Regions from separate parts of the Neobacillus sp. GCM10023253 genome, predicted to be linked through region 2. Evidence: predicted binding sites of a transcription regulator. Region 2 holds the regulator's gene; the other holds the start of a gene.
The links. Region 2 encodes LexA, which represses DNA repair genes until DNA is damaged. Its sites were predicted from a motif close to CGAACATATGTTCG; they were not measured.

Region 1: a site for LexA is predicted at 2,953-2,966, ahead of ACFPA1_RS22160 (YolD-like family protein). Genes of this name have one in related genera too.

The regions. Positions count from the first base shown of each region.
Region 1 covers NZ_JBHSHV010000020.1:29,155-45,398, forward strand. Annotated here, with positions in the region: gene ACFPA1_RS22145 (APC family permease) at 1-870, shown strand, start outside; gene ACFPA1_RS22150 (creatininase family protein) at 907-1,716, shown strand; gene ACFPA1_RS22155 (CBO0543 family protein) at 2,306-2,845, shown strand; gene ACFPA1_RS22160 (YolD-like family protein) at 2,998-3,336, shown strand; gene ACFPA1_RS22165 (hypothetical protein) at 4,989-5,495, shown strand; gene ACFPA1_RS22170 (CBO0543 family protein) at 6,501-7,010, shown strand; gene ACFPA1_RS22175 (hypothetical protein) at 7,082-7,621, opposite strand; gene ACFPA1_RS22180 (DeoR family transcriptional regulator) at 7,900-8,475, shown strand; gene ACFPA1_RS22185 (copper resistance CopC/CopD family protein) at 8,491-10,140, shown strand; gene ACFPA1_RS22190 (YcnI family protein) at 10,164-10,817, shown strand; gene ACFPA1_RS22195 (hypothetical protein) at 11,202-11,393, shown strand; gene ACFPA1_RS22200 (cold-shock protein) at 11,623-11,826, shown strand; gene ACFPA1_RS22205 (HU family DNA-binding protein) at 11,987-12,259, opposite strand; gene tpx (thiol peroxidase) at 13,042-13,530, shown strand; gene ACFPA1_RS22215 (hypothetical protein) at 13,670-13,819, shown strand; gene ACFPA1_RS22220 (VOC family protein) at 13,966-14,403, shown strand; partial or broken gene ACFPA1_RS22225 (aspartate/glutamate racemase family protein) at 14,521-15,146, shown strand; gene ACFPA1_RS22230 (hypothetical protein) at 15,219-15,908, opposite strand.
Region 2 covers NZ_JBHSHV010000003.1:510,032-526,275, forward strand. Annotated here, with positions in the region: gene miaA (tRNA (adenosine(37)-N6)-dimethylallyltransferase MiaA) at 1-312, shown strand, start outside; gene hfq (RNA chaperone Hfq) at 340-570, shown strand; gene spoVK (stage V sporulation protein K) at 775-1,725, shown strand; gene ACFPA1_RS02940 (trimeric intracellular cation channel family protein) at 1,865-2,473, opposite strand; gene hflX (GTPase HflX) at 2,635-3,891, shown strand; gene ACFPA1_RS02950 (aminotransferase class I/II-fold pyridoxal phosphate-dependent enzyme) at 3,906-5,177, shown strand; gene ACFPA1_RS02955 (MerR family transcriptional regulator) at 5,979-6,353, shown strand; gene glnA (type I glutamate--ammonia ligase) at 6,381-7,715, shown strand; gene lexA (transcriptional repressor LexA) at 7,919-8,542, opposite strand; gene ACFPA1_RS02970 (cell division suppressor protein YneA) at 8,702-9,025, shown strand; gene ACFPA1_RS02975 (YneB family resolvase-like protein) at 9,040-9,687, shown strand; gene ACFPA1_RS02980 (DUF896 domain-containing protein) at 9,770-10,000, shown strand; gene tkt (transketolase) at 10,179-12,185, shown strand; gene sirA (sporulation inhibitor of replication protein SirA) at 12,390-12,830, shown strand; gene ACFPA1_RS02995 (YneF family protein) at 12,910-13,122, shown strand; gene ACFPA1_RS03000 (cold-shock protein) at 13,549-13,749, shown strand; gene ACFPA1_RS03005 (ABC transporter transmembrane domain-containing protein) at 14,079-15,830, shown strand; gene ACFPA1_RS03010 (ABC transporter ATP-binding protein) at 15,832-16,244, shown strand, end outside.

The sequences.
Region 1 (16,244 bases), on a different contig from region 2:
CTCCTTGTTGTTTTTAAGGTGTTTGCTCTGATTTTGTTCATTGTTCTTGGGTTTATGCATCCTCAGCTGCCTGCGCCGATTCATCAACAGCCATTTTTGCCGCATGGAATCGCTGGATTAATAGCAGCTGCTGCGATCATTGCCTTTGGACAAATTCATATTGATGCCATCACAACCGTTGCAGAAGAAGCAAAAAGTCCATATCGCGACGTACCGCGTGCTACAGTTTGGGCCATTTTTACTGTGGTAATCCTCTATGCTTTAGTCGGTTGGGTATCCGTTACACTTGTCCCAACGGATGTTCTTCCAACATTAAAGGCACCATTGGCTTCTGCTTTAGAGGTAGTGACCTCTGGCTGGGCTTCAAGTTTTGTTGCAGCAGCTGGGGTGGCGGCTACGATCACATCTGGACTAGGCTGTATGATCGGTGGACCAAGGGTTGGATTGGCCATGGCAAGACAGGGACAAATTTGGTCGTTTTTTGGAAAAATACATCCAAAGTTTAAAGCGCCAAGTACAGCTACACTCGTAACTGGTATCTTCGCTCTATTGCTAACGCTTACCGGAAATTTAGGACTGGTTGCTTCAGCAGGTGTCTTTACGGCATTGGTTGTATTTATAGGAGTCAACGTATCCGTCATTATCCTTCGATTCAAAAGAAGAGATGTGAAACGGCCTTTCCAGGTCCCTTTTGGTATCCTTCTCCCTGTACTAGGGATTGTGGGAACCTTGATTGAGATGTACTATCTCAAACCAGAGGCGATTCTCTGGGGGAGTATTTGGCTGTTAACCGGGGTTGGAGTTTACTTTATTTTCCGTGGCAAGAAAGAGGAAATGACTGAAGATGAGGCAAAGGCCCAAGAAGCTTAAATTAATAGAATAACTACGGAAAGAAGAGGATGATAAATGAAAAGTGTATGGTTGCAGGAAAATAAATGGGAAGATGTTGAACGTTATTTAGAAAGTAAAAAGACAATTCTTGTTCCTTTCGGTAGTGTAGAACAGCATGCTAAACATTTGCCTATGGGGACCGATTCCTTAGTGGCGATTAAGGTAGCAGAGGATGCAGCTACTCAAACAGGAACATTAGTGGCTCCACCTACTTGGGTAGGATGGGCACCGCACCACATGGCTTTTCCGGGAACGATTACCCTTCGTCCAGAAACACTTACGAATGTAGCAATGGATATTATCCAAAGCTTGGTTTATCACGGATTTGAAAAAATTATCTTGATCAATGGCCACAGAGAAGCGAACCTTCCGCCGCTCAAAATCGCCGCTACGAAACTAAGAAATCGAACTGGTGCTTTTATTGCCATTGCCGACCCTTTTTATATTGCTGAGCAGGTGGGAAGAAGGATTCGCCAGTCCGAGGCGGGTGGAATCGGTCATGCTGCCGAAATGGAAACTTCGCATATGTACTATATACACCCAGAACTATGTGAAGAGGAAAATGCAGTAAAGAATGTGCATCAGAAACATCCGTTCCTTCAGCATGACCCTTATTCAGGAGGAGATCGTGTCTTTGTTCCTAGTGATGTTGCAGCATACCGTGAAGGCGCCCTGAATATAGGTGTAGTTGGGGATCCTACTGTTTCTACTAAAGAAAACGGAGAAATCTACCACCATGAGCTTGTTGGAAATATCGTAAACTTTATTCAATATTGTGAGGAAGAGGTCCAAGTTACACTTCGTAACCAAGAGATTCCTTTATGATGTCTGTCACGACCCGACTAGGTAAGAATTATCTTTATTAAGCAGCGGGGATTATATCTCCAAAAAAGTATAGTCTTCTCATTTCGAGAAGACTATTTTTCTTGGATTAATTGCTCAACTGCTGGAACATCCGCCGGAGCCCACTTGAGCGAATCTAAGTTTTCTCTTTTTAACCAGATTAACTTTGAATGCTCACTTGGCGTAGGTGTTCCCTCAACGACTCTACATTTAATGGAGACCAAATTAATGGTAAATGTGTCGTATTCATGGGTGTTGTCATTAAAAACTTCATTAAATATCTCAATTTTACAGCCTAACTCTTGATTTACACTTATTACAATTTGAATATTGCTTAAAAAATAGATAAACATAACATCAATGGAGGTGTTGGTATGAAGAAAAAACTAATGATTTTATTTAATGGGTTAAGGAGGTCGCCTTTTTTCTTTTTGCACTAGAAAAATTTTGAAATGTTGTAATTAAACTATCCGTTTGTTAGTGTAAGAATATTACCTTAAATGGCAGTATAACTGAAAAGAAGAAGTGCATTATAGTAATGATATTATCATTACTAATGAGGGATAAATTTATGTACAGCCAAACAAACAAAATGGGTAGCAAATATCATTCACTTCAAACAGATATATGGCTTCATCACGATTTGTTTAGTCTTGGGTGGTGGAGTATCGTCATTATAAATGTATTATTTTTTATTCTGTTCATTCTTTTAATTGACCGTTATAGGACGTTGTTAATATCTTTTGCTTTTGTGGTTAGTTTTGTAGTTGTTGGTTTAGGAAATGAAGTAGGCTCTTATTTTGATTTTTGGAGTTATCCACATCAGTTCCTTATTTTTACACATCGTTTTAATGCAGTAGATTTTGCTGTGGTTCCAGTCATTATGGCTATGACGTATCAATACTTTTCAAAGTGGAAGCCATATTTAGTTGCTATTGTTATTATGTCAGCAATAATGTGTTTCATTGGTATACCGATTTTTGTTTTCTTAGGATTATATAAATTAGAGAATTGGAACTACTTCTATTCTTTTTTAGTTACGGTTTTAATGTTTTTGATATTGAAAATTATTGCTGATTTCGTAAGAGATAAATCGAAAAAACATTCGTAGTTAAAAAAGGGAGTATGTGAAGAAATGTACTTAAACTAATGGGTGCATTAATTAAAGAAGAAATCTAAAGACCGCTGTTTAGTAGGTCTTTAAATTTCTTCACATATAGAACGTTAGTTCGTATATAATGGTATAAAAGGAGATGATTCACTATGACAATACGTGACCGTGGTAAAATGAAATGGCAGTCTGCTTCTTTTATACCGCTAGCATTCGAAATGACCAGTGAAATGTTCAAAGATCAGGCTCGGACTCCTAAGCCGTTATTAGACGAAAATCAGATTGAAGAGTTAGATCTGCGGATAGCTTACGCCACAGAATATAATCATGCAGTTAAGCTAACCGTATGGGGCGACGGATTTAATCACGACATTACTGGTCGTGTTCATTACGTTGATCCGATAACTCATGAACTTCGGATTGAGGTGAAGCCTAGAGAATTCGAGCGGGTGGCATTCGATAGTGTAGTCGGAGTGAAGGTTTTGAATTGATTATTCTTGAGTCAACCTGATCTATAGGTTGGCATTTTTTATTAAACTAAAGGGGCAGTTGAAGAAGCAATTAATGATTAACGTGGCATTTGACACAAAATCCGAAGTAAAAAAGAAGCGTCCTAAGACGCTTCAAAAGAGTATAGGATAGTGCTGCACATTATTAGTTAATGCGTTATTAGTTTATAAAAGATTGTGTTTGGGCAATTTAAGGATTATCTTGAGCATGTATTAATAACATTAGCATTACGTTTTTGACACCTATTGTGGTGTTTACTTCTGGAAAAAGGGCTGCCCTAAATAGGGCAGCAAACGGGAAAATATTACTAGTTCTTGCTATGGAGAGTAGCAAGTTACATGATGTATTAACGACAAACTATCAATAATCGTTTAGCCCAATTGAAAAAAAATTTTTCTAAACAAAGAATTAATTAAAGAGAAAAAACTATTATTTACGTCGGAATTCGGTCAAAATATGCAGCAAATGAGAAGGTGCTTCTTCAACTAATGGGTGCATTTGTACAACAGAAAGGGTTGTTTCGGCAGCCCTTTTTATTTTATTTGACTAACGTTGCATGTTATTTCAAATAATCAATTTATATTTTAAGTGTATGAAAAATTGCTGCTTTCATCCAAAAAATTTTTGATACATGAAAAAAACAGCATTAGCTGTTTTTTTATAATTATTGACCTGTTGTTGGGAATAATTCATTAAATTATGCGAAGGACTTACAAGTTGAAAATAGTTTAAACGAACCAGTTGAATTAAATTAATATAAGCAATAGAAAATTACTGAATAAGTTGTGAAAAAAACTAATTGAAGCGTGGAAATGGTATTAATAAAATCACGAAAAGGGACTGTGCCTGTCATCAGTCTCTTTTATTTTGGAATAAATTTTATATGCAAGAGTTAAAGAACGAATCACTACGCCGTTCTTTGTGCTTTGAAAATATAGTTTATGAATTAGGTTTAACTAAAAGTTACACGGTAATGATAATAGTGTTGACGATCAAAAAAGATTATTTAACATAAATAATTCTCTTTCTGAAAAAAAATACTAGAAACGAAATTACCAAAAGTTCGTGTTAATAATGACTCTTTAATAAAATAAGGTTCATTTGGCAATTCGCAATTTGAAAACAATCTCAAATTTACAAAAGGATTGAACTGAAATATGTATTCGTCGCTAATTATTTCGTTTGGGATTGTTATAACCCTAGCTTTTATTTTTAAAAAGAAAAAAATGCACACGTTAGAAATCTTACTCGTATTGATGTCTTCAATATTTATTTATAACAATATGGCATTCTTACTAGCTTTAAATTATTCTCTAATAATTATCCCAGATCATAATAAAAATGGTTTTCTTGCTTACGAAAGTTTCAGATTGTTAATAGTCCCACTTTCAATAATTTGGTTATTAGACATAAATTACTCTCCTTGTTCACTAAGGAGAAGGGTTTTTAATACTCTGGTTTTTTTACTTTATATGTGCAGCTTTGATTACATTCTTGAATATTTCAAATTAGTTACCCATAATAAGTACTGGAATATGGGATATTCAATTGGTATGTATTCGTTCTTGATTTTTTGCGTATTTGTTATCAAATTCTTTTTTCACAAATTATTTAAAAAAGAGGTGCTCCAACAATGAGCTTACCTCTAAAATTTGACGGAAACGAATGGTTTATAATCACAGGATTACTTGTGTCACTTACAATTATTTTTTTACTTCCTAAAAAATTTCCATATACCATAACCATACTCTTTATGGCATTTTCTATGGTTATTCCAATTATCTTGGATACAATGATATCGACTAAACCATTTGACTTTTACAAAATTAATGACAGCCCGAAATTTGAAATTTTTGATTTATTACTATGGTTTTTCTATGCACCTTTTGGCTATTTTTTTATTTATATTTTTGAGAGATGGAATTTGCACGGTTTTAGCTTATTTATTTATATTATTGTTTCTTCGATGATTTCCATCGGTTTTGAATATTTAACAATAAAAGCACATTTATTTACCTATAATGGATGGCTTTTATCATACAGTTTTCCTGTATACCTTATTGTTCAAAGTACGTATATTGCATTTTTTTTATGGATAAGGAATCTATTTCTTCTCACAAAACCATCAGATTTAAATTAAAATCTGATTAATGACTTGCTTCTTATTGATAACTAATGGTTGCTTTAGAAAGATATCGAAGCCGCCACTTAAGATGGCTTTTCTAGTTGAACAAACGGTCAGATTTGTAGAACAATAACCTACATATAAATTTCATTTTTTGGAAACCTTATCTAGGATGAATATGGTTTCGAAAAGGGAGATGAATAAATGTGTCAATAAAGATTCAAAGGTTGGTAAACCTGGCTATGGTCCTACTGGCGTGGCTTACGTTGCCTTTTATGGGGATACATAATATAAAAAGATTTTTTCCAGCTTCACTCCTTTGTATTTTTTGGTTTTATTAATGTACTAATTGGGAAAAGACGTAAATGGTGGGTCTTTTATAATAAACCGAAATCTTATTTATTAAACGAATTTCCTTTTAATATTGGTCCGTTTTTGGTAGGGTCTATGTGGATATTAAAATGGACATATGGAAATTTTAAACAGTTTATTTCGCTTAATGCCACTGTTAATGCTTTCTTTGCTTTTATTTTAATAAATTTACTCGAAAAGTTAAAAGTAGCCAAATTAGTTCGATTAAATAATTTTCAATTTTTCCTGTTTTTCTTTTACAAAGCACCCTTGTTATATGGGATTCAATACATTATTGAAAGTAAAAAGAAATTTTCATCAACTTAAACATATTCCGTCAAATGAGAGTGAAAATATTGTGAACTAATCACTTAAAGTAACGGGTGCAAGATTATATCTGTAATAATGTGTTTCATTGGGATACCCATTTTTGTTTATTGTGGATTATATAAGTTGGACAATTGGAGCTATTTTTACTCATTTTCAGTTATTGTTGCAATGTTTTTTATATTGAAAATTATCGTTGATTTTATAAGGGTTAAATCCCAAAAATTTTCTAAGTGAAATTTTTATATCAATTTTCAGGGTAGCGATGCTTTATGAAGCGTCGTCTTTTCTTTATTTACCAAACTTAGGTGGTCAAACGTTATATGAAAAGCGGTGTTATAATTGCGTTTATTATTATCAGCAATCTTTATTCTCGCATGTTGGCGTTGGGGAAATATAAAAAACTGGAAACAATACTACCCGACAATTTTATATTCTGTTGTTTTGCAATTGTTATATAGATTTTTTGTTGACGGAGATTATTTTCTTTGGAAAGTAGAGGAGGATTATTTTTTATTAAACGAAACCTTTTCTTTTTTAATTATTACATTTGTGATTTTTCCATGCTCTGTCTTTCTGTTTTTGTCCCGCTACCCCGAACCGTGGATGAAACAAATTTTATATTTGGCTGGATGGGGGGCATTATCAGTCATTATTGAAACTGTAATGTTTTTAATGGAGAGAGTTACCTATCATAATGGGTGGAATTACTGGTGGTCAATGGCATTTGATCTTACTATGTATCCCATGATTCGCTTTCATGACGTGAAGCCAATTTCCGCTTGGATTGTTACCTTTTTATTGACGGCATTTTATGTAATTTTCTTTCATGTTCCCTTGCCAGGCAATTAAAAATGCTGTATTCCCTAATTACAATGGGGTGCGAATCTTCGAGAAGAACCCAATTAACACCCCAAAAATTCTTAGCGGAACCCCAATTGTAAATTAAGATTGAACAATAATGACATTAATAAAAAAAGAACACCGATAACAATGAAACTAACAATTAATGTTTTGTTTTTTGATGGTTCTATATGGTTTGTTTTCATTTCTTCATCCATTATACGAAGCAGTAGTACACTTATAAAAAAATTTATCACGTCTATAAAGTAAACTATTATTTCGGCGGATTGTGGTGAAAGCATAACGCCTAACATGGCCCCCATCATACCACCCATTATCCCCGCTGAAAATCCTTCTAATGATGCCATTAACGAGATTGGTCTTCCGGTACCATATCCCACAACCATGCCTATTGATACAGCAATAATGGTGGGTATGGCTAAATCCTTATCCTGAATGGAAATTCCTAAAAAAGTGCCGATTGCAACACTCGTCATCATGGAGTTCGTCATAGCTACAACCATGCCTGTCATGGATGATAGAAATTTACTATTTATGAAAGTGTAGTATATTACGAGACATGACAAAAGAAAGACTAAAATAAAACTAGCCAAAATCAATATTTACTACCTCCATTCCGCTCAAGTTGAGTTGTATCAATTCAAAAACGAAATGCTGATAAAATGGCCACTTTAATTATTAATTCAAACTCTAATGTATTTTTTACTATATATGACATGAGGGCTTGAACTAATGATAAGTGCTGTTATTTTTTGAGAAAAAATGTTATTTTATTGTTATTTTTCACATAATATTCACATTTCTATCTTATATATGGTGAGATGATGTTTTAAACTATTGGTGAAGGAATTTTTAATTCAGCTTTAGGAGGTGCAAAATGTTACCTATTGAAAGGCAAAGAGAAATATTGAATTGGTTAAAAGAAGAAGGGACACTCTCAATAACAGAAATAAGCAAGCGTTTTAATGTATCCGAAATGACTATTTATCGGGATATTAAGCCACTAATCGAAGAAAATAAGATTAATAAAACTTCCCGTGGCATTTCTCTTGCGTCTATTGGAAACGTTTCTTCGAATACCTGTGCGTATTGCTTAAAGGAATTAAATAATAGACATCCTGTCCAAATCATTACCCATGATCAAAAAGTGGAACAATTATGCTGTCCACATTGTGGTTTATTAAGGTATCGGGATATTGAAACTAATGTTTCTCAAATCATATGCCGTGATTTTCTTCAGAATACAACGATTAGTGCTAAGTTGGCCTATTTTTTAATGGACACTGATTTTAATTTGAATTGCTGCCAACCCCAGGTACTAACGTTTGATTCTTTAAAATATGCCGAACAATTTCAAAAAGGTTTTGGTGGTGTGATTTTCCATTTTAGCCAGGCAATTGATGAAATTGTGAAGAGAATGAATGGAGAAAGAGGTTGTGGGTGCCATCAATAGGAAGGGGGTGACGATTTGAATAGTAGAAAGAGCGTAAGCATAGCGATTTTATCCATCTGTTTTATTCTATTTTCATTTCCTTCCTTTATTTCGGCGCATGCTTACATAGTAAAATCCAACCCTTCTGAAAACGAGGTGCTTAAACAATCTCCTCAAATCGTTTCCATTCAATTTGATGAGACCATTCAACCTATAAATAACTCGATTCAAGTTTTTGACAAAGAAGGCAAAAGGGTCGATCAGAAGGATGGACGTATTAACGCTAAAAATTCAACCATTTTGGAATGTGGATTAAAGCAAAACCTTCCAAACGGTACCTATAGTATCCAATGGAAGATTGTATCGAGTGATGGTCATCCAATTCAAGGTACTATTTCCTTTCAAATAGGTTCAGACAGTCAAGCCCAAGATGGCTTCACAGTGGGTCAGGAGTCAAAAGGATACACACCGAAATTGGATCTTATTCTTATTCGCTGGGTGCAATATTTTAGCAACGCTTGTTATGTTGGTATTCTATTCTTTTTCCTATTGGTGATGCCAGGAGAACTTAAACAAAATGATTTTGTTAAAAATGTATTTAAAAGGATAGTAAAATTTTCTTTTTTCTTTTTATGTTTGAGTATTTTTTTAAGTTTACCATTAATGGCATCTATTCAATTGACCACATCTTGGAGTAACGTGTTAAACATTCAATCACTAAGGGATATGATAACGAATACAACGTTTGGAAAAACGTGGATGATTCAAGTGGATACTTTGTTTTTCCTGGCGATTTGTACTTATCTTATTAGTGTCAAAAATAAACCAATTGTTATTTGGGTTTCTTTTTTTCTTGGAATAGGTTTGTTATTCACAAAGGCTCAAACAAGTCATGCAGGTTCTTCAACAAATCCAATATTATCGGTTGGAATCGACTTTTTTCATTTATTAACTGCATCGATATGGGTTGGAAGTATATTGGTTTTGGCTGTTTTAATCCCATTAAGCAGGAAAATGGATACAAAGAATCATTATATGGAAATGATCAGACGTTTTTCCAAATGGGGAATTATGTTGATCGTGGTTTTAACCGTTACAGGTGTTTTCGGAAGTTTTTCCTATATTCCTAACCTTTGCTCTCTCGTTTATACCGATTATGGAAGGGTATTATCAGGAAAGGTTATTCTCCTTATTATCATGATTATTTTTGCAGCAATGAACTTTTATAAAGGAAGGCTAAAATCTGCAAAAGGAATATCGGCCTCTTTATGGGGGGAATTAGTTACGGGTTTGATTGTGTTAATCCTTTCTGTTAAGTTAACCAATTTACCAACAGCAATGGCTTCACCTGGACCAATAAACGAAACAAAAACAGTGGATAATGGAAATAAAATTACATTTGAAGCGTCCCCTAATGTTATTGGAGAAAATACCTTTGAATTATTTTTGAAAGATCGTAATGGTCAACCAATTAAAGATGTTGAACAGGTAACCCTTACATTTATCTCACTTGAGATGGAAATGGGTGAAGATACTAAAACGTTAATGAAAGTCAAGGAAGGCGAATATATAGCCAAGGGAATGAATTTCAATATGGCAGGGCGTTGGAAAGTTCATGTTCACGTACTGACCAAAGAACTGGAATCTATTAATACAGACTTCAACGTTATGGTAGGGAGTCAATAGAATATATTTGAGGAGAAATGATCATGAAAAAAATAATGAAAAAGATAACAACAGTGTTTTTGCCAACCATTTTAGGATTATTTTTATTTTCAAGCGTTGCCAGTGCCCATGTGACAGTGGTTCCGAAAACATCAACAACGGGTGCATGGGAAACTTATACGGTTAAGGTTCCAGTTGAAAAAGATGTCCCAACTACGAAAGTTACTTTAAAGGCACCTGCTGGGGTTGAAATCATGTCATACCAACCTGTACCAGGATGGGCATATTCCGCTGATAAAGATGCATCCGGGAAGGTAAAGTCTATTACATTCGAGGCAACAGGAGAAGGTATACAATCTGGTCAATTCCAACAGTTCTCCTTTGTTGCGAAAAATCCAGATAAAGCGGCAGAAATAGCATGGGATGCTTACCAATACTATAAAGATGGCAGTATCGTGGAATGGACAGGGAATGAAGGTTCAGATTCGCCACATTCTATTACGAATATAGTAACTGGAACTGCAACAGATGATCATCATGATAAGGCTGCGACTGAAGAGACTAAAAAGAATGAAACAACAACGGACGTTGCCGATACAAAAGACTCTGAAAAAACTAGTTCTCTTCCTTTGATTTTATCCATTGTTGCTGTCGTCCTATCATTAATTGCTGTTTTACTTGGATTCCGTAAAAGATAATCTATTATCAAAGTGACTTATTCATCTGCTGAATAAGTCACTTTCTTTTTTTAAGTTAAAATCGATATGAACAAGAAAGCATTCTGCAACTAACTGAATAGGAATACGAGACTCTTATCGAAGCCATTAAGGAACAAACGGAAAAGCCCGTTGTTGTAAAAACAAAGCCAGTGGTCTATGCATCTGCGAAGAAGGCCAGCAAAGTGAAAAGCACCCTAAAATGCCAGCACTGCCAAGAAGAAAAGCCTCGTGATCAATTCACAATTGTAAATGTTAGACCTTCAGCTTACTGCAACAGTTGTAATGAAGAATTTGCTCGACAGCGCGAAGAGCGTTTGTTGAAAAATGGTGAAACTGCACTCTGGAGGTACAAGTAGGAACGGAATGGTTAGAGTCACTGCTAAAACACGTGAGGATGCCGCAGATAAACTGATGGAGGCGATTTATAGTGGAGCATTGAGTAGAACTACAGCAAAGCCAAAACCATTAAAAAACACACATGCTTCTCGCAAACCTAAGAAGTCCGGGTTCTGGGCTGTTATCAAGTCTGTATTAGGATTAAAAGGAAGTAACTAACAGCCTGCATGGCTGTTTTTTGTTGAAACACAACGTTGAAATGATTATCATAATAAAGTAGTGAGCTCAATTGAATTTTCCGTATCTTGCCATTTCTTGCAAAAAATGTTATGATTAAAAGGAATTATTTTTGTTCGGTGTAAAGGATTTGTAACTTTTCATCTTGATGATCACTGAGAGCAAGGATAGTATTACATTGTGTGTGTTTACACACTAGGAGGCAATACAAATGGAACAAGGTAAAGTAAAATGGTTTAATGGCGAAAAAGGCTTCGGATTCATCGAACGTGAAGGTGGAGAAGATGTATTCGTTCATTTCTCAGCGATTCAAGGCGAAGGTTACAAAACTTTAGAAGAAGGTCAAGCGGTGACTTTTGACGTGGAGAAAGGTCAACGTGGACCTCAAGCTTCAAACGTACGTAAAACTGCTTAATTTTACAAAACAAGGAAGGCAGGCTCTTTTATGGGGGCCTGCTTTTCTTTTTTTCCTGTGAAACAAAGAACCCCCCACTCGTAACGGAGTAGGGGACATGAAAACAGTAAAACAAATGGTGAACCAAGTGTCCTAATTTCTCTTTAACTCGTTTAAAAAATTATTTAACTGCATCTTTTAACGCTTTACCTGGCTTGAAGGCAGGAACTTTTCCTGCAGCTATCTGAATTTCTTCTCCAGTTTGTGGATTTCGCCCTGTACGCGCAGCCCGTTCACGAACCTCAAAGCTACCGAACCCAATCAATTGAACGTTGTCACCATTTTTCAATGCTTCTGAAACGGTATTAAAAATGGCATCTACTGCTTTGGATGCTTCTTTTTGTGTAAGTTCTGCGGATGTAGCTACTTGATTAACTAATTCTGTTTTATTCATTTTTATAAACACTCCTTTATACAATCCGTATGGGACGTACCTTAGTTGTAACATAGCGTACATAAATTCACAACTGTCAGCCTTATTTTCTTTATTTATTGAACTTGGATATTAACGTATGTATATTACCATTGCAACGGCTTTTTTGTATCATTTCATTTGTTGTTATCCTCATGTACCCAAGCATGGAACATAAACCGGCATACGCAAAATGATGCAAGAGAACCGTCCCCATGCATCCCCATGCATCATTAATTAGATCATCGATATCATTTTTCAATATTAAAATTGGAATTATAGTTGGGATATAAATAAGCAAAACTCGCCATAGTTCATATTAAAAGAGTGCCAGTCACGACCGTAATTTTTCGAATTCTTTTCGATATATTTCGGGTGGTGACTGGTACTTTTTCTGAGTAAAAAAAGCAATGTACCTTTCCTTGAAGGGGTGGAAAGGTTTGTAGCGATTTGGAAAACTGCACCCCAATTGTTAGACACGAACTAACAATTGGAGCTGCAGTAGTAGATTGTTCTGCAATTAATTTAAGTTGTGGTAGCACAGAAATGCCCTTTTTTACTGTTTTGTTATAATTTAAAGTCTAGAATCATCTTACTTTTTTCACTTGTAAACCTATAGTTATAAGACCCTTTCAATTTCGTTAATAAAGCAGTCATTTTGACGGCAATGACAAAAAACATAAAATAATACAAGTAAGAAATTGATAATTCTAAATATTTGGGCTATATTTGCACTGTACATATTTTTAAGGGAGGAATTAAAAATGGTTAATTTTACATGGAAAGGAAATCCAGTAACACAATTAGGAAAAGACGTAAAGGTTGGGGATAAAGCTCCTGAGTTTACAGTACTAGCGAATGACTTATCACCTGTTTCACTCGCTGACTCAAAAGGGAAAGTTCGTTTAATTTCTGTTATACCATCTATTGATACTCCTGTTTGTGATGCACAAACACGTCGTTTTAACGAAGAAGCTTCTAAATTAGGTAATGTACAGGTTCTTACTGTTAGCGCTGATTTGCCGTTTGCACAGAAAAGTTGGTGTGCAGCAAATGGTATTGAGAATGTACAAACATTATCAGATCATCGTGATCTTTCATTCGGTGAAGCATATGGTGTTGCTATTCAAGAACTTCGCTTATTAGCACGTGCTATTTTTATTGTTGATACAAACGACAAAGTAACATATGTCGAGTATGTTAATGAATCAACAGACCACCCAAATTATGAAGCAGCATTAGTAAACAAGTAGACTTATTGTTGCAGCTCAAAAGCATTTTGCAATATATTGCAAAATGCTGCAATTGTGCAGTAAGAATTTGTAACAATCTGGCCCCCCTTAACATAAAAAAAGAGGAACCTATTCAATAAAGAAATTGGATGTGCGATTAATGGAAAGAACTCCAGTTTTATACCAAGGAAAAGATTATATATTACTTATAAAATACGCATCTGGTTATTGTGAAATTGTCGAAGATGGTGAACCTAACCATAATGTTAAGCTGGTACATTTTTCTGATTTAAAGTTAAAAGAAGTATGACCGTCTAATTGGCGGTCATTTTTTATTGCACTAAAGGGTCAGGTTTGTTAAAGAAGGATATTTTCTGTTTTAAGCGAATTATAATTTCAAACAAACCTTACATCAATACAGGTATTGAAAATAACAGGACTTAGGAGGTATGAGATATGAGGATTAATAGAATAGATCATGTGAGTATTAACGTAAATGATCTTTCAGAGGCTAAAGCGTTTTTTCTTGATTTAGGACTTGAAGTGAAAGCGGAATGGGAATTGGATGGAGAACTGTTGGACAGAATAGTTGGGCTTAATGATGTTAAAACGGCATGTGTAGGATTGGGAATGCCGGATGGTCAGGCATGGATAGAGCTAGTCAAATTTTATAGGCCGTCAGATGAAAAAGATATTCAGCAACCTTTTGCAAATACGCTGGGTATCCGACATATTTGCTTTGCTGTTGAAGATATTGAAGCTATTGTTGCAAAATTGAAAAAGAAGGGCACGGAAATCTTTAGTGAGATACAGCAATATGAAGAAAGTTATAAGTTATGCTACGTTCGTGGTCCAGAGGGAATTATTTTAGAGTTGGCGGAGAAAATCAGATAAATATTAATGGGACTTTAAATGATTTAGATCTCCAACTTTAAAGATTTCTTCTTAACTATCGGGTGCTTTACCACAGTAGATTATTACCAATCCATCATTTCTAAATTTCAAGAAAAGATAGGAAGTAAAGAGGAATTACCGAAACTCTTTATTAACAGCATTAATATGTACAAGATGTTTCGTTTGCTTATGAATGGACCGACAGAAGAGGTCATTCATTATTTAACGGATGCTGTTCAGAAATTAGAAAGTGTGGGGGCTGATTTTTTGGTCATGTGTGGAAATACACCACATATTGTTTTTGACCAGATTCAGCAAAATGTCAGGTTCCGATGATCAGCATTGTAGAAGAAACATGTTTAAAAGCGCGGGAATTGAACTTAGAAAAGATTGGTCTTATAGGAACTAAGTTTACGATGGAAAATGATTTTTTCCAAAAACCATTTATTTCTCATAACATAGAGATTATCATGCCGAATCAATCGGAACAGGAATACATACATAGAAAGATTGTAGACGAACTAGAAAATGGCATCTTTAACAAGGAAACAAAAGAAGGCTTTTTAACGAACATCAATCAAATGATAGACAGAGACGGGATACAAGGTATCATATTAGGCTGCAGAGAACTTCCTATGTTAATCAAAAATGAGGATTTGACTATCCATACTTTAAACACATCGGAAATTCATATTAATAGGATTGTTGATACCATTTTGAGGACTAAATGCACTGACCTTTAATAAAAAAGCCAGGTAATTATCACCTGGTTTTAAAAAACCTTTTAGCTATTTTCTTTATGCTTCTTTTGTATGTCAAATCGGAGTGTTTAATTTAATTCCGACGAATTTCCAACGATCCCTTCCGTTTATAATTTGATAGTCAATTTCTATTGGAATAGGATATAGAAAGATAGGTCCATAATATACAAAGGTATGGTACTCGCCGTACTCTCCACATGGGTCTACATCAGGAGGCAATGCTTCTATCCATTCTTTTGTTAAGGTTTTCCCTAAAAAATCGGACGACAATTTCGTTGAATCTATGGATATGCAAGCAGCTTTCCATCCTTCTTCCACCAATTGTCGAGCTAATGTTTTCGTATTCCGTCCCCATAATGGCAGCAGCAATTCAAATCCGTATTTCGCGAGTAATTTTTCTTTATAGGTCTTGACCTCTTCCAAAAATAAGTCACCATACGCGATTTTTGTGACTCCGAAATGTTTCCTGAAATAAACCATGGTACTGATTAAACCATCTTCGAAATTCTCAGTGGTAAATTTGTTCATTTTTATTTTGTATAGAGGCAGTCCGATGGCTTCCGCTTGTTTTTCTACTAGCAGTTCATCAATGTGGTGACTAGTGACGTTTCCATTGTTCGTACAGGTTGTCACTAACGATATGATTTTATACTTTGGATCCTTTAACAATTGGTTGACTAAGAAAACGGAGTCTTTTCCAGATGAAAAAGCAACGACGATATTTTCAAGGATTGTTTCTTCCATGGTCTCATCCTTTCTCAGAGATTATTAAATCATCTTCTCTTACTATATTATATATAGTTATTCTACTGTCCAATATATTGTAGCGTCATCTATTTAAGAGAGAGTGGTTCAAATTTGATTAAAAATATGATAAGTAAAAGAAACTCCTCATTTGGGAATTTGGAATGACACTTTACTTATAGAGAGATTTTCTGAATGCACTTAAGGTGGAGTAAACGTTTACTAGGTTGGGTATATACCCAGCCATTACCTGTAGAAATGCTAAAAGAAGTTCAATATAATAGAAAGAAACTTAATAAAATATTCACCGGGCCTACTAGTAGAAGTGGCTCCTTT
Region 2 (16,244 bases):
ATGATGCAGGAAGGGCTATTGGACGAGGTAAAGGGACTGTACGAACAGGGTTTGCGCGACTGCCAATCCATTCAGGCAATAGGCTACAAAGAGATTTATGACTATCTTGATGGTAAAATATCATTAGAGCAAGCTGTCGAGAACCTAAAGCAAAACTCGCGGCGTTATGCCAAACGGCAGCTGACATGGTTCCGCAACAAGATGGAGGTTGAATGGTTTGATGTAACAAATGTGAACAGCTTCGCAAAAAAATTCATGGAAATTTCACAATATGTTGAAGGAAAGCTTCAAGTAAAATCGAATACATATTAGTAGAGATAAAAGAGGAGGATATACAAAATGAAAACAACAATCAATATTCAGGACCAATTTTTAAACCAATGCCGGAAAGACAATACCAATGTGACGGTATTCCTTTTGAATGGCTTCCAGTTAAGAGGCTGTATCAAAGGCTTTGATAATTTTACGGTTTTGTTTGAATCAGAGGGGAAACAGCAATTGGTTTATAAGCATGCCATTTCAACCTTTGCACCGCAAAGAAATGTGCAGTTGGACTTGGAAAATCAATAAATCTTCACCCGTGGGCCCATACAATTTGGGCTCTTTTTTTTATTTTTTTCAAAAGAAAACTTTTTTAATGAATTTCCCGAACGGTGAATACAAATAGAATGAAGGATTATGATTTTCTTGAAATAACTCACCACAAACAAGAAAGGCATACATTCCTGCAAGCTAATTTACGTATCCTGGTTGCGTTTAGGAGAGGTGAAGGCTTTGGATCAACCGATTCGTATGAAAAGCAATGGCCAAATAAGCGTTTCTCTCAACTCCCAAAAAAGAAAAACAGTAACGAAGACGTTAACTGATTTTCAAGTTGCTCCAAAGGTTATTCCCCCTGAGCATTCCGCCTTAAAGGAAATCGAAGAGGAACTTGGTGCTTTGGTTGGCATGGAAGAAATGAAACGAACGATAAAGGAAATTTATGCATGGATTTATGTCAATAAAAAGCGCGAAGAAATGGGTCTCAAAGCAAAAAAGCAAGCTCTTCATATGATGTTTAAAGGTAATCCGGGAACGGGGAAAACCACAGTCGCACGGCTGATTGGCAAGCTTTTTCAAAAAATGAACGTGCTAACGAAGGGACATTTAATCGAAGCGGAGCGGGCTGACCTCGTTGGGGAGTATATCGGCCATACAGCACAAAAGACGAGGGACTTGGTAAAGAAAGCTCATGGCGGGATATTGTTTATTGATGAAGCTTATTCCTTAGGACGCGGCGGCGAAAAGGATTTTGGCAAAGAAGCGATTGATACTCTCGTGAAGCATATGGAGGATAAACAGCATGAGTTTGTCCTCATTTTAGCCGGCTACTCAAGAGAAATGGATTATTTTCTATCGTTAAATCCAGGGCTCCATTCCCGTTTTCCATTAGTAATCGATTTCCCGGATTACAATATTGGACAATTAATGCAAATCGGGGCGAAAATGCTGGTGGAAAGGGAATATTCGTTAAGCCATGAGGCAGAAAAGAAAATAAAGGATCATTTAATATGGGTGAAGTCTGTCTTAAGCCCCAATCATTTTTCCAACGGGAGATACGTCCGCAACATCATTGAAAAATCGATTCGGGCCCAGGCGATGAGGCTGTTATTGCAAAACAGTTATGACCGGCACGAGTTGATGACGATTCGCAGTAATGACTTGGTGTTTGATGAGGATGGTTAAATGAAAAAATCGACGAGGGCTTTCCCCGTCGATTTTTTTATTGTCTAGCTGCAAAAGTAATGCTTCGAGAGCATAAGCTACGCACGACTAAAAGCGATAGCTTTTAGGAGGAGCGCCTGGTCAAGGCTTGCAGCTTTTCTTAGTTCATCCGCTGCAAGCCGTGTGTCGGCAGCTTCCAGTCGTATGTGTAGGAAAGGACACGAAGCGCTGTTACGATAATGAACAATGTATACAATTCCCAAGATTGTGTGGCTATTTTAAGCCCGATGAGGAGCCCGGCAAGAATCGCCCAGACTGCATAGATCTCAGAACGCAGCACAATCGGCTTTCTTCTTGCCAATAAATCTCGGATAATACCGCCGCCGCTTCCTGTTAATACGGCTGCAACGATCACCGCGCTTAGCGGATGATTCATATTTGCTGCGTAAATGGCACCTTGGATAGCAAATGCTGACAGCCCGATGGCATCGGTGAAATTTCCCCACTTTTGCCAGTGTTTTAAAAGATTAGTTGGAAATAAGAATACGGCCGTGATCGATAATATAGCAACCTGAAAAAATAACCCCTGTTCCCAAATAGCTGAAACCGGTACACCTATTAAAAGATTGCGAATCGCTCCGCCGCCAAAAGCGGTGACAATCCCCAAAATATATACTCCTAAAATATCATATTTTTCTTCCATGGCCACAATCGCGCCGCTGACCGCAAAAGCGATAGTGCCAATCATGCTTAATACTTCCCATGTCATTTCGTTCCGCTTCTCTCTGATGTATATTTCTTTTTATAAACAATAAAAATTTTATCACGATACTCCAAAATTACAATAAAAAAGTATTGGGAAAATTAGAGTATCGGAGTGTTTTTTGTTAAGATGGAAATTAGAGCTTTAACGGAAAGGAAGGATGCCGTTTGGAACAAAGAGAAACAAAGGAAAAAGCCATTCTGGTCGGCTGCCAAATCGATGATGACGACCTAAGGTTTCAATATTCAATGGATGAGTTAGGATCCTTAACGGAAACGGCGCAAGGAGAAGTATTGGCTTCGCTTGTCCAAAAGAGAGACCGTCTCCATCCAGCAACGTACATAGGTAAAGGAAAAGTGGAAGAATTATCAGCGCTTGTGGCCGAATTGGAGGCTGACTTGGTCATTTTTAATGATGAGCTTTCTCCAAGTCAGAAACGGAATTTAGCTTCCGCAATTGAGGCGCGTATCATTGACCGGACCCAGCTGATTTTAGATATTTTTGCACAAAGAGCCCGTTCTAAAGAAGGTAAGCTTCAGGTAGAGCTTGCCCAGTTACAATATATTCTGCCGCGTTTGGCTGGACAGGGTACGGCATTGTCACGTCTTGGCGGGGGAATCGGAACAAGAGGTCCAGGGGAAACGAAACTGGAGTCCGACCGCCGTCACATCCGCCGCCGTATCGATGACATCAAAGGCCAGCTTTCGGTGGTCGTGCAGCATCGCGAGCGTTACCGCGAACGCAGGAAGAAAAATAAAGCCTTTCAGGTTGCCATTGTCGGTTACACGAATGCCGGGAAATCGACGCTTTTTAACCGGCTTTCCGAGGCAGATTCATATGAAGAAAACCAGTTGTTCGCCACGCTCGACCCGATGACTCGAAAGCTGATTTTGCCAAGCGGCTTCTTGTCTTTAATTACTGACACCGTTGGCTTCATTCAGGACTTGCCGACCGCGCTGATCGCAGCCTTCCGCTCAACTCTCGAAGAGGTAAAGGAAGCCGACCTGCTGCTTCATGTTGTCGATATGTCGAATCCGGATTATTTTCAGCATGAAAAAACGGTTAATAAACTTCTTGAAGACTTGGATGTCAAAGATATCCCGCAATTGACCGTTTATAATAAACGCGATATCAAGCATCCTGATTTTGTTCCGACCGCCGACACGCCGACAGTGTTCATCAGCGCTTATAATGAAGAAGACCGTCATGTGTTAAAGGTAAAAATCGAGCAGCTTGTCGTGGGCATGATGGAACCATATGAAGTAATGGTGCCTTCTACAGAAGGAAAGCTCTTGTCGCAATTAAAAAATGATACAATTCTCAGGGAACTTACTTTTGATGAAGAAACTCAAGACTACCGCTGCAAAGGGTATTCCCTAAAGGATCATCAAATAACAGGCCAATTACAGAAATTCAATGATTAAAGGGAGTTAACAGCATGTTTCAACACTTGAAAAATGGGGAAAAGCTTCAGCCGATTGTAAAGGAAGTCGAAAAACAAATTACTGAAGTACATAATTCTATAGAGGAGCGCATTGAATCCAATCAGTTCCGAGTTTTACAAAGCTTTCAAAAGCACCGGGTAAGTGATTCTCACTTTATTCCTTCTACTGGTTATGGTTACGACGATATCGGCCGCGATACGTTGGAATTAGTGTATGCGGATGTCTTTGGTGGAGAGACGGGGTTAGTTCGCCCGCAGATTATTTCTGGAACTCATGCCATTTCAATTGCGTTGTTTGGTGTGCTTCGCCCCGGCGATGAACTTTTGTATATTACAGGAAAACCTTATGATACCCTTGAGGAAATCGTCGGAATTCGCGGGAATGGAGTAGGTTCCCTAAAGGAATTTGGAATTTCCTATGACAGCGTTGCATTGACCGATGAAGGCGGGATTGATTGGGAAGGAATCGCTCGAAAAATTAAACCAAATACGAAAATGATTGGCATCCAGCGCTCAAAGGGGTATGCAGTCCGACCATCGTTTACGGTTGCGGAGATTGGTGAAATGATCAGTTTCGTAAAGGAAATCAAGCAGGATGTTGTCGTGTTTGTTGATAACTGCTATGGAGAATTTGTTGAAGATGTGGAGCCTTGCCATGTCGGGGCTGATTTAATGGCGGGGTCATTGATTAAAAATCCAGGCGGCGGCCTTGCTAAAACTGGCGGCTATATCGTTGGGAAAAAACAGTGGGTGGAAGCCTGTTCTTATCGGATGACCTCTCCGGGAATCGGTGCGGAAGCGGGGGCTTCTCTTTATAGTTTGCAGGAAATGTATCAGGGTTTTTTCTTGGCGCCGCATGTGGTTGGGCAGGCTCTGAAAGGTGCTGTTTTTACCGCTGCCATGTTGGAGCGACTGGGGATGAATTCTTCTCCGCGCTGGGATGCGCGGCGGACGGATTTGATCCAATCTGTTCAATTTGATGACCGGGATAAAATGGTCGCTTTCTGCCAGGCCATCCAATTCGCCTCACCGGTGAATTCTTATGTGACTCCGCATCCAAGCTACATGCCTGGCTATGAGGATGATGTCATTATGGCCGCAGGAACCTTCATTCAAGGTGCAAGTATTGAACTGACAGCAGACGGCCCAATCCGCCCTCCATATGTCGCTTATGTGCAGGGCGGCTTAACCTATGCCCACGTGAAAATGGCTGTATGTTTAGCTTTGGATCATTTGGTTGAAAAAGGGTTACTGGATTTGGAATAGGGGAAAATTGTATAGGACTTATATGAGCCCGATCGCTTGAAGGAGTGGTTGGTTCGGTAGCATATAGGACTTATATGAGCCCGAACGCTCGAAAGAAGGGCTGGAACGGTAGTATATGGGTCTTATATGAGCCCCGAATTCTTGAAAAATCACCGGTTGGGTAGGGTAAAGCCTTATCTGTGGGCAGATTGGCGAATTAGGCGGCTTCATAAGACCCGAAGCAAAGAAGATATTACCAATTCAGTCGTTATGAACGCTTCATAACACCCGAATCAAAAAGAAAAATCCCAATTCAGTCGTTATGGAGGCCTCATAACGCCCGAAACAAAGAAGATAATACCTGTTCAGTCGTTATGAGCGGCTTCATAACGCCCGAAGCAAAGAGGAAAATACTAATTCAGTCGTTATGGAGGCTTCATAACGCCCGAAGCAAAGAGGGAAATCCTAATTCAGTCGTTATGAGCGCTCCATAACGCCGGAAGCAAAGAGGGAAATCCCAATTCAGTCGTTATGACCGCTCCATAACGCCGGAAGCAAAGAGGGAAATCCCAATTCAGTCGTTATGACCGCTCCATAACTCCTCTACCAGAGGAATCCAAGGAGGTTCGGTCGTTATCAATGAATCATCACTCCTCTTGCCAGGGTTTACAGTCAAAAATTACGATTATAAGAAACTATTAAAAAACCATGTTAGATTATCTTACATATCATTGACATATTTCCTAACACCAAATATAATACAAATATAAATTAGCAAAAGGGAGGAGAAAATTGGTGAGTGGAAAAGAAATTCGCCGATCAATGCCATTGTTTCCCATCGGTACAGTGATGCAACTGACCGAACTTACCGCCAGGCAAATTCGCTACTATGAAGAACACCAATTGATATCTCCGGCACGTACGGAGGGAAACAGGCGACTTTACAGCCTAAATGACATTGACAGGCTGTTGGAAATAAAAGACTTAATTGACCAGGGAATCAATATGGCTGGCATTAAGCAATTATTATTGGTTAAAGAACAGCAAGAGTCGCTGCTTGAACAGCAAGCGAAAAGTGCAAAGCGCGAGGTTACCGATGATGAGCTGAGGAAACTTCTTCGCAATGAACTGATGCATTCAAACAGACTGAATCGTTCGTCATTGAGACAAGGAGATCTTTCACGCTTTTTTCATTAATTTTTAATAAAATTGGAGGAATTGCAAATGCCGAAGTACACAAGAGAAGATATTCAACGCTTGGCTAAAGAAGAAAACGTTAAATTTATCCGCCTTCAGTTTACTGACATTCTTGGAACCATCAAAAACGTGGAAATTCCAATCAGCCAGTTAGAAAAGGCACTTGATAACAAAATGATGTTTGACGGCTCCTCTATCGAAGGGTTCGTACGTATTGAAGAATCTGATATGTACCTGTACCCAGATTTAAACACTTGGGTAGTATTCCCTTGGACTGCTGAAAAAGGGAAAGTGGCCCGCTTAATCTGTGATATTTACAATTCAAACGGAACACCATTTGCCGGAGACCCGCGCAATAACTTAAAGCGTGTATTAAAGGAAATGGAAGAGCTTGGCTTCACTGACTTCAACCTTGGGCCTGAGCCAGAATTCTTCTTATTTAAATTAGACCAAAAAGGCGAGCCAACTTTGGAATTGAACGACCAAGGCGGATACTTTGACTTAGCTCCAACAGATCTTGGTGAAAACTGCCGCCGTGATATCGTGCTTGAGCTTGAAGAAATGGGCTTCGAAATCGAAGCATCCCACCACGAAGTAGCACCTGGCCAGCACGAAATCGACTTTAAATATGCAGATGCTCTTACAGCATGTGACCAAATCCAGACTTTCAAGCTAGTTGTAAAAACAATTGCCCGCAAGCACGGCTTGCATGCAACCTTCATGCCAAAGCCATTATTCGGCGTGAACGGTTCCGGAATGCACTGTAACGTTTCCTTATTCAATAATGGTCAAAATGCATTCTTTGAGCCAACAGGCGACCTGCAAATGAGCGATACTGCACGTCAATTTATCGCTGGTGTACTAAAGCATGCACCATATTTCACAGCAGTTACCAACCCAACTGTTAACTCTTATAAGCGTTTGGTTCCAGGTTACGAGGCACCTTGTTATGTGGCATGGTCTGCACAAAACCGTTCACCGCTTGTTCGTATCCCTGCTTCCCGCGGCTTGAGCACACGGATTGAGGTTCGCAGCGTGGACCCTGCAGCAAACCCATACCTAGCACTCGCTGTCATTTTAAAAGCAGGTCTAGATGGAATCAAAAACAATTTAACTCCTCCAGCACCAGTTGACCGGAACATCTATGTGATGACGAAAGAAGAAAGAATCGAAGAGGGCATCATCGATCTTCCAGCAACATTGGCAGCAGCACTTGAGCTATTGAAATCAAACGAAGTTATCGTTTCTGGCTTAGGCGAGCATATCTTCGAACACTTTGTGGAAGCTAAAGAGATTGAATGGGATATGTTCCGTACCGTCGTTCACCCTTGGGAACGCGAACAATATATGAGCATGTATTAATATGATGAAAACCCCCTGACGCTAGGCGTTAGGGGGTTTTTGCTACTTTTTTGTTCGAGAATCGGAAAGATAAAAAAGGTTTAATCTTAACTTTTTGGGGAGGGTTAGGAGCCTATCCATTCAAAGTTAAAAAGGTAATCCCGATCCAATTAAATAAAAAAAGCCCAATCAAAATACAGATTGGACTCCGGGAAATCTATCAACTAATGAATCTGCCGATAAACCCCAATAACTTTCCCCAAAATGGTAACATTGTTTAAAATGATTGGATCCATCGTAGAGTTTTCCGGCTGCAGGCGGATGTAGTCTTTCTCCTTGAAGAATCTTTTACAGGTAGCCTCGTCTTCTTCGGTCATCGCAACAACGATATCCCCGTTGTTAGCAGAAGGCTGCTGCTTTACAATAACGTAATCCCCGTCAAGAATCCCTGCTTCAATCATACTTTCTCCCATGATTTCAAGCATAAAGACATTCTCGCTAGAAGGAGCAAGTCTTTCAGGAAGAGGAAAGTATTCCTCAACATTTTCAATGGCCGTAATCGGCAGTCCGGCAGTAACTTTACCAACAACTGGGACATTTACAACATGGTTTCGAGGGATATGAGCAGCTTCATCCGCTTCTAGGATTTCGATAGCCCTTGGTTTTGTTGGATCTCGTCTAATTAAACCCTTGCTTTCTAATCTGGCTAAATGCCCATGTACAGTAGAACTCGATGCCAGTCCGACTGCTTCGCCAATTTCCCGAACAGATGGCGGATATCCCTTTGTTTTCACTTCTCCTTTTATGAAATCAAGGATATCCTGCTGCCGCTTTGATACTTTTACCATGATAAATTACACCTCGCCTGGTTAATGTTGTCTTTATTATAACATGTTCGCATAATTTATACAAACATAAGTTCGAATAAAGCTTGACAACAAACAAACGTTCGGATTATAATCAAATCAAATAAAACGAACATACATTCTAATCAGGGGTGTTTTTTAATGAAAAAAATATGGAACCAATACTCGTACGCTATTATTCTTCTATTATTAAGCTGCACATTAGCATTTGTATTAGCATTTCAGCAAAGTTCGAAAAATCAGGATAAATATTTGAAAGTGACTGTAACAGACGGAGACACACTATGGGAAATTTCCCAAAAGTATGCAGGCGAGCATTCATTATCGAACAAGGAATTCGTCAACTGGGTGAAAAAACATAATCGGGATGTAGGGGATGAAATTTTTCCAGGTGAAGAAATTTTAATTCCGGTTAGTAATGAAGCTCCCCCAGAAAGGGAATTAGCAAGTGCATTAGAGAAATAGGAAGGACCTAAAAAATGAACGCAATTATATATTGCCGCGTAAGCACGAATAAGGAAACGCAGGAAACATCATTGAGACGCCAGGAAGACGAGCTTGTCCAGCTCGCCAATCGATATCAATTCCATATCGATTCAATTATTAAAGAGCAGGCGAGCGGCTATGATTTCGACAGAGATGGTATCCTGCAGCTTTTAGAGCGCATTAAAGATAAACAAGTCCAAGCTGTCCTAATCCAGGATGAAACAAGGCTCGGCCGAGGGAATGCCAAGATCGCCATCCTGCATTGCATTTTAAAAGAAGGAATTAAACTATACAGCATTTCGCATAATGGTGAATTGCAGCTTTCCGAATCGGATTCAATGGTGCTTAAAATCGTCAGCATGGTGGAAGAGTACCAGCGCAAGCTTCATAATGTAAAAATAAAACGCGGCATGAAGCGGGCTGTTGAACAAGGCTACAAGCCAGAAAAAAATTTAAAGAATCTAGGAGAGCATTCGGGCCGGGATAAAATTGAAGTCCCTGTTCAAGAAATAGTCAGGTTGAGAAAAAATGGCCTGACCTTTTCAGAAATTGCCGCAACATTAAGAGGCTTTGGTTATAACATTTCGAAAGCCACTGTACATAGAAGATACCAGGAATTCATTGAAGAGCAGGAGGAATAAACCTTCATCCTTGCCAGGTGGATTCTTTTCTAGTACAATCTTGTCTTAATGTTAGCAGTTTTTTGGAAAGGAATGTACTTGAATGCTATCCAAGGAAAAAATGGCCAGAATCAATGAATTGGCAAGGAAAAAGAAAGCGACGGGTTTAACAGAAAAGGAAGCAAAAGAGCAGTCATCACTTAGAAGTGAATATTTAGCTGCTTTTCGGTCGCAAATGCTGGATACCCTGACAAATACAAAAATAATTGATCCACTTGGGAATGACGTTACACCTGAGAAAATAAAAATCAGGAAAAAAAATAATCTTCATTAATGCATCTGGGAATACAATTTATTTGTATTCCTTTTTACATATACTGCGCTTACATGTGTCAAAATAAATAATAAAGTGAATTTTGCTACAAAATAAGTAGTAATTTGTTGAATAAAAATCCACAGCACTATAATATTAAAGTTGTTTGTATTTTCCGAAGAAGGAAGGTTGTAAAAAGATGTTTAACACAATTGATGATTTATCTGTCACCACGATTCGTACGCTTTCAATTGATGCTATCGAGAAAGCAAACTCTGGACACCCTGGAATGCCGATGGGTGCCGCTCCAATGACTTATACATTATGGACAAGATTTATGAACCACAACCCAAAAAATCCGCATTGGTTCAACCGTGACCGCTTCGTATTGTCCGCAGGTCATGGCTCTGCATTGCTATACAGCATGCTTCATTTATCCGGCTATAATTTATCCATGGATGATTTAAAGCAATTCCGTCAATGGGGAAGCAAAACTCCAGGACATCCTGAATATGGTCATACTGAGGGAGTAGAAGCAACGACTGGTCCGCTTGGTCAAGGTATTGCAATGGCAGTGGGAATGGCTATGGCAGAACGTCATGTTGCTAGCGTTTATAACAAAGACAAATATGAACTTGTGAATCATTTTACATACAGCGTTTGTGGAGACGGCGACTTAATGGAAGGCGTATCTGCTGAGGCTGCATCACTTGCCGGCCACCTAAAGTTAGGCCGTTTAGTAGTATTATATGATTCAAATGATATTTCCTTGGACGGAGACTTGAATAAATCTTTCTCTGAAAGTGTGAAGGACCGCTTCCAATCTTACGGATGGCAATATCTTCGCGTTGAAGACGGCAACAATTTCGAAGAAATCGCTAAAGCACTTGAAGAAGCAAGAAATGATTTAGACAGACCAACCATGATTGAAGTAAGAACAGTGATCGGTTACGGTTCACCTAACCGTGCCGGCACATCTGGTGTTCATGGCTCACCACTTGGTGCAAATGAGCTAAAGCTTACTAAAGAAGCTTATAAGTGGACTTTCGAGGAAGACTTCCATGTTCCACAAGAAGTTTACGACAACTTCAAAAAGCTAATTGTTGAAAATGGTGAGAAAAAAGAAAAAGAGTGGAACGACATGTTCGCTCAGTATAAAAACGAATATCCAGAGTTGGCAAGCCAGCTAGAACAAGCATTAAATCATGAACTTCCTGAAGGCTGGGATAAGGATGTTCCGGTTTACACTGAAGGCAAAGGGCTTGCAACTCGTGCTTCTTCAGGTGAAGCGTTAAACGGCATCGCTAAAAACCTGCCGATTTTAATTGGCGGTTCTGCTGACCTTGCTGGTTCTAACAAAACAATGCTTAAAGGGACAACTGACTTCATGCCAGGCGCATATGAAGGCCGCAACATCTGGTTCGGTGTTCGTGAATTTGCTATGGGCGCTGCCATGAATGGTATTGCCCTGCATGGCGGGGTTAAAGTTTTTGGAGGAACATTCTTTGTATTCTCTGATTACCTTCGTCCGGCAATTCGCCTTGCCGCATTAATGGGTCTTCCTGTTACCTATGTATTTACACACGACAGTATCGCCGTTGGGGAAGATGGACCAACTCACGAACCAATCGAGCAGCTTGCGGCATTACGGGCAATGCCAGGTCTATCACTAATTCGTCCTGCTGATGCCAATGAAACAGCAGCAGCGTGGAAGCTTGCAGTTGAATCAACAAACAAGCCGACAGCTCTAGTATTAACTCGTCAGGACTTACCAACATTAAAAGACACAGATAAAAACGCATATGATGGAGTTTCTAAAGGAGCATATGTTGTTTCCCCAGCAGGAAATAATACTCCAGATGCCCTATTGCTAGCAGCTGGATCCGAAGTAAGCCTTGCAGTGGAAGCACAGAAAGCACTTGCTGGAGAAGGAATCCAGGTTTCTGTTGTCAGCATGCCATCATGGGATCGTTTCGAACAGCAATCTCAAGAATACAAAGACTCTGTCCTTCCAAAGAGCGTGAAGAAGCGTCTTGCTCTGGAAGTCGGAGCATCCTTCGGCTGGCACAAATATGCTGGTGATGAAGGTGACGTATTAGCCATCGATCATTTTGGAGCATCTGCACCAGGTGAAAAAATCATGGAAGAGTTCGGATTTAGTGTGCCAAACGTCGTTGCTCGTGTGAAAGCACTTTTACAAAAATAATCAAATGACGAGAGAGAGCGGAAATTTCGCTCTCTCTTTTTTATATGGAGGAAATCCGTCAGCTTCTATCGAAATAAATAACTGATATAGGACTCAAATTGCAAATCGACAAAATTAGTGAAAGTTTTTGCCGCGATAAGACAAATGTTTTCGGAGCGATTCTTTATAATAGATAAAAGGATTGTCAGCGGAGGAGAGGTTGGAATGAGGAAATATCAGCTTTATTTAATAGAAGATGAATTTGCCACCCATTACTTCGGACGAGAACGGTTGTTTTTTCAACTATTCCAAGAACATCAGCACGCACGGGGCGAGCTTCAATTTATTACAAAAAAACAAATTGCCTATATAACAAAGAAAATAGAAGTATTAAAAATCCACCAGCTGATTCAAAGACAGCTTGGAAAAATAAAGGGCTTTAAAGCAGACCATGGTGCATATACGATCGATCTTAGTGGAAAAATAAGTAGGGCAAAATTGGAAGTCTACCAGGATTTAATCTCTCTGGAGGCACATGGAAGCTATGAAGCGGAGACAGCGTTTTTTGAAGTGCTGAGAAAGTGTGAATCCTCCTTTTTGGCAATTGACCTAGAACATGAGCGGTTTGGCTGGTTAAAGCCAATTAAAGAAAGAAAATATGTCTAATTAAAATCGAATATTGTCTAATTTCGTTTTATTTAGTACACTGTTGTATGGTAGACAACATGAAGGAGGAAATTATTATATGATGTACGTTCTAGTTGGTATACTGGCACTTGTCGCTGGTGTAGCACTAGGATTTTTCATTGCTCGCCGTTATATGATGAGCTATTTAAAGAAAAATCCGCCAATCAATGAGCAAATGCTTAAAACCATGATGATGCAAATGGGTATGAAGCCTTCACAAAAGAAGATCAACCAAATGATGCAGGCCATGAATAAGCAAACTGGCAAGTAACACGTTGATATATCAAGGTTAGTCAGATGGTTGAGAGCAATTTTTAAGAATCGGATAAGTTTACGACTTAATCCTTCATCATAAATTCTTATAAAATTGCTTAATCCTTAAATATTTCAACACAAAACCACTTTTCTATTTGGAAGCTTAACCAAAGGAAGGTGGTTTTTTTGTTATTAGAGGATGTAATTAAAGTCTTCGGGACAAGTTTAGAAGGTTCTTAATATTTAAATGGGGTTTTTTACAAACTGGCTTATTATTTTACTTTTTAGATGCTTGCTTTTGTTATCGAAGCGTGTTACACTAGTAAAGAATTATTTTTGTTCGGTGTAAAGGATAGTATAAGGAAAACTTTTCGTCTTGATGATCACTGAGAGCAAGGATAGTATTACATTGTGTGTTTACACATTTCAGGAGGCAACAAAAATGGAAAACGGTAAAGTAAAATGGTTTAACAGCGAAAAAGGTTTCGGATTCATCGAGCGCGAAGGTGGAGACGATGTATTCGTTCATTTCTCAGCTATCCAAGGCGAAGGTTTCAAAACTTTAGAAGAAGGTCAAGCAGTAACTTTCGATGTTGAGCAAGGACAACGCGGACCTCAAGCAGCTAACGTTCGTAAAGCTTAATTAAACCAAAAACAAAACAGGCTCTGTAAAGGGTCTGTTTTTTTTATGCATAAAAAAAACCCCTATTCACGAATGAATAGGGTCATGAAAACAGTAAATCAAATGGTAAACCAAGTGTAACATATAATCTTGAAATTACCTAGTTTTTTCGGAAATTTGTTGATAAGTACACTCATCATAGCGTTGAGTGTCTTTTTTATTGCGTTAAAGCGTTAATTTCCTAATCTTCCTTATTTTAGAAAAATTTGATAAAATAAATCTTCGTCAGGCTAAATATTTTTTACCAGTTATGAACGGTACATGATTTTAATCCGTTTGGGGGAGGTCATATGAAGGTTTTTTTAGAGCTGGGCTGGTTTTTTAAACAAGAGAAAAAAGCATACATATCAGGGGTTTTCTTTTTACTAGTGGTGGCTTTGCTGCAGCTGGTTCCGCCTAAAGTCATCGGAATTGTGGCTGACCATATAAATGAAGGGACGATGACGAAAGGACAACTTACGGAGTGGGTTTTTGTACTTGTTGGTGTCGGACTTGCTACCTACATCCTTAGATACTATTGGCGGATCATGATTTTCGGATCCTCAGTAAAGCTAAGCAAAATTTTAAGAAATCGTTTATATCATCATTTTACAAAAATGTCCCCTGCCTTTTATCAAAAAAGCAGGATTGGGGATTTAATGGCACATGCGACCAATGACCTTCAGGCTATTCAGCAGACAGCAGGGGCGGGGGTTTTGACTTTAGTAGATTCATTGTCAACCGGCGGTTTTGTTATTCTGACAATGGCCATTACAATCAGCTGGAAATTAACGCTCATTTGTTTAATCCCGCTGCCGATTATGGCGATGCTGACAAGCTGGTTTGGGACTATGCTGCACAGAAGCTTTCATAAAGCCCAGGAAGCTTTTTCATCCTTAAATGATAAAACGCAAGAAAGCATTACTGGAATAAAGGTCATCAAGACATTCGGCCAGGAACAAGAGGATATTGAAGACTTCAAAAAACAATCAGATGATGTCGTTCAGAAAAATATCGTCGTCGCCAAAATTGATTCCCTCTACGATCCGACTATTTCCATCATCGTCGGAATTTCCTTTTTCCTATCCATTGTATTCGGTGCCAAGTATGTGCTGAATGGCGAGTTGACGATTGGTGAATTAATATCTTTTACTACCTATTTAGGTTTATTAATCTGGCCGATGCTGGCATTCGGATGGCTATTTAACATTGTGGAGCGGGGCCGGGCTTCCTATGACCGTGTTGCAAAGCTCCTTGGCGAAAAGGTCGAAATTACCGATCATGAACAAGCGACGGACATGGTACCATGTGGTGATGTAGAGTATCGAATCCATGAATTTACGTATCCAGGTGAATTGCAGCCCATTCTTAAAGAAATTCAGTTTAAATTAAACAAAGGGGAAACTTTAGGGATTGTTGGAAAAACTGGCGCCGGAAAAACAACACTTTTAAAACTCCTGATTCGCGAGTTTGAAGGCTACAAAGGGGAAATCCTCTTTGGCGGTAGGGCTCTACAGGATTATAAACTGGAAAAATTAAGAGAAGCGATTGGTTATGTACCGCAGGATCACTTCTTGTTCTCTGCAACTGTTGCCGAAAACATTGCCTTCACAAATCCATCAGCAGACCGTCAAGAAATTGAAATGGCAGCAAAATTAGCGAATATCCATGAAGATATTCTCCAGTTTACGGACGGATATAGGACAATTGTCGGTGAGCGGGGAGTATCGTTATCAGGCGGGCAAAAGCAGAGAATTTCGATTGCCCGGGCACTGTTGATGAATCCAGAACTGCTGGTGTTTGATGATTCCTTATCGGCCGTTGATGCGAAAACGGAGGAAGCGATCCTTTCAGCGCTTAAGGAAAATCGTGAGGGGAAGACAACCATCATTACGTCCCACCGATTAAGCGCGATTCAGCACGCCAACCTCATCCTGGTTTTAGAAGACGGAAAAGTCATTGAACGAGGCACACATGAGGAATTGATGGAGCAGAACGGCTGGTATCAGGAAATGTATTTACACCAGCAGCTAGAAGAGCTGGTTGAGCATGGGGGACATTAATATGGAAGAAAAAGTTCAATTATCGGAACGCGAACAAAGGAAAGTTTTATTCCGTCTCCTTTCCTATACCAAACCACATAAAAAGACGATTTCTCTTGCCTTCGTCCTGCTGCTGCTAACAACAGTGGGAGATATTGTTCTGCCGATTCTCGTCAAAATCTTCCTGGACGATTATTTGACACCGGGAAATCTGGAGTTTAAGCCATTGTTGCTGCTTGGCTCTTTGTATATGGGAATACAGATCGTGAAAGCGATTCTCTTATTTTTTCAATTGGTAAAATTTCAGGAGATAGCCTTATATATCATCCAGCAGCTCAGAATCGATGTTTTTTCAAAAGTGCAGGCATTGGGATTGAAGTATTTTGATAAAACACCGGCGGGGAGTATTGTCTCACGGGTTACCAATGATACGGA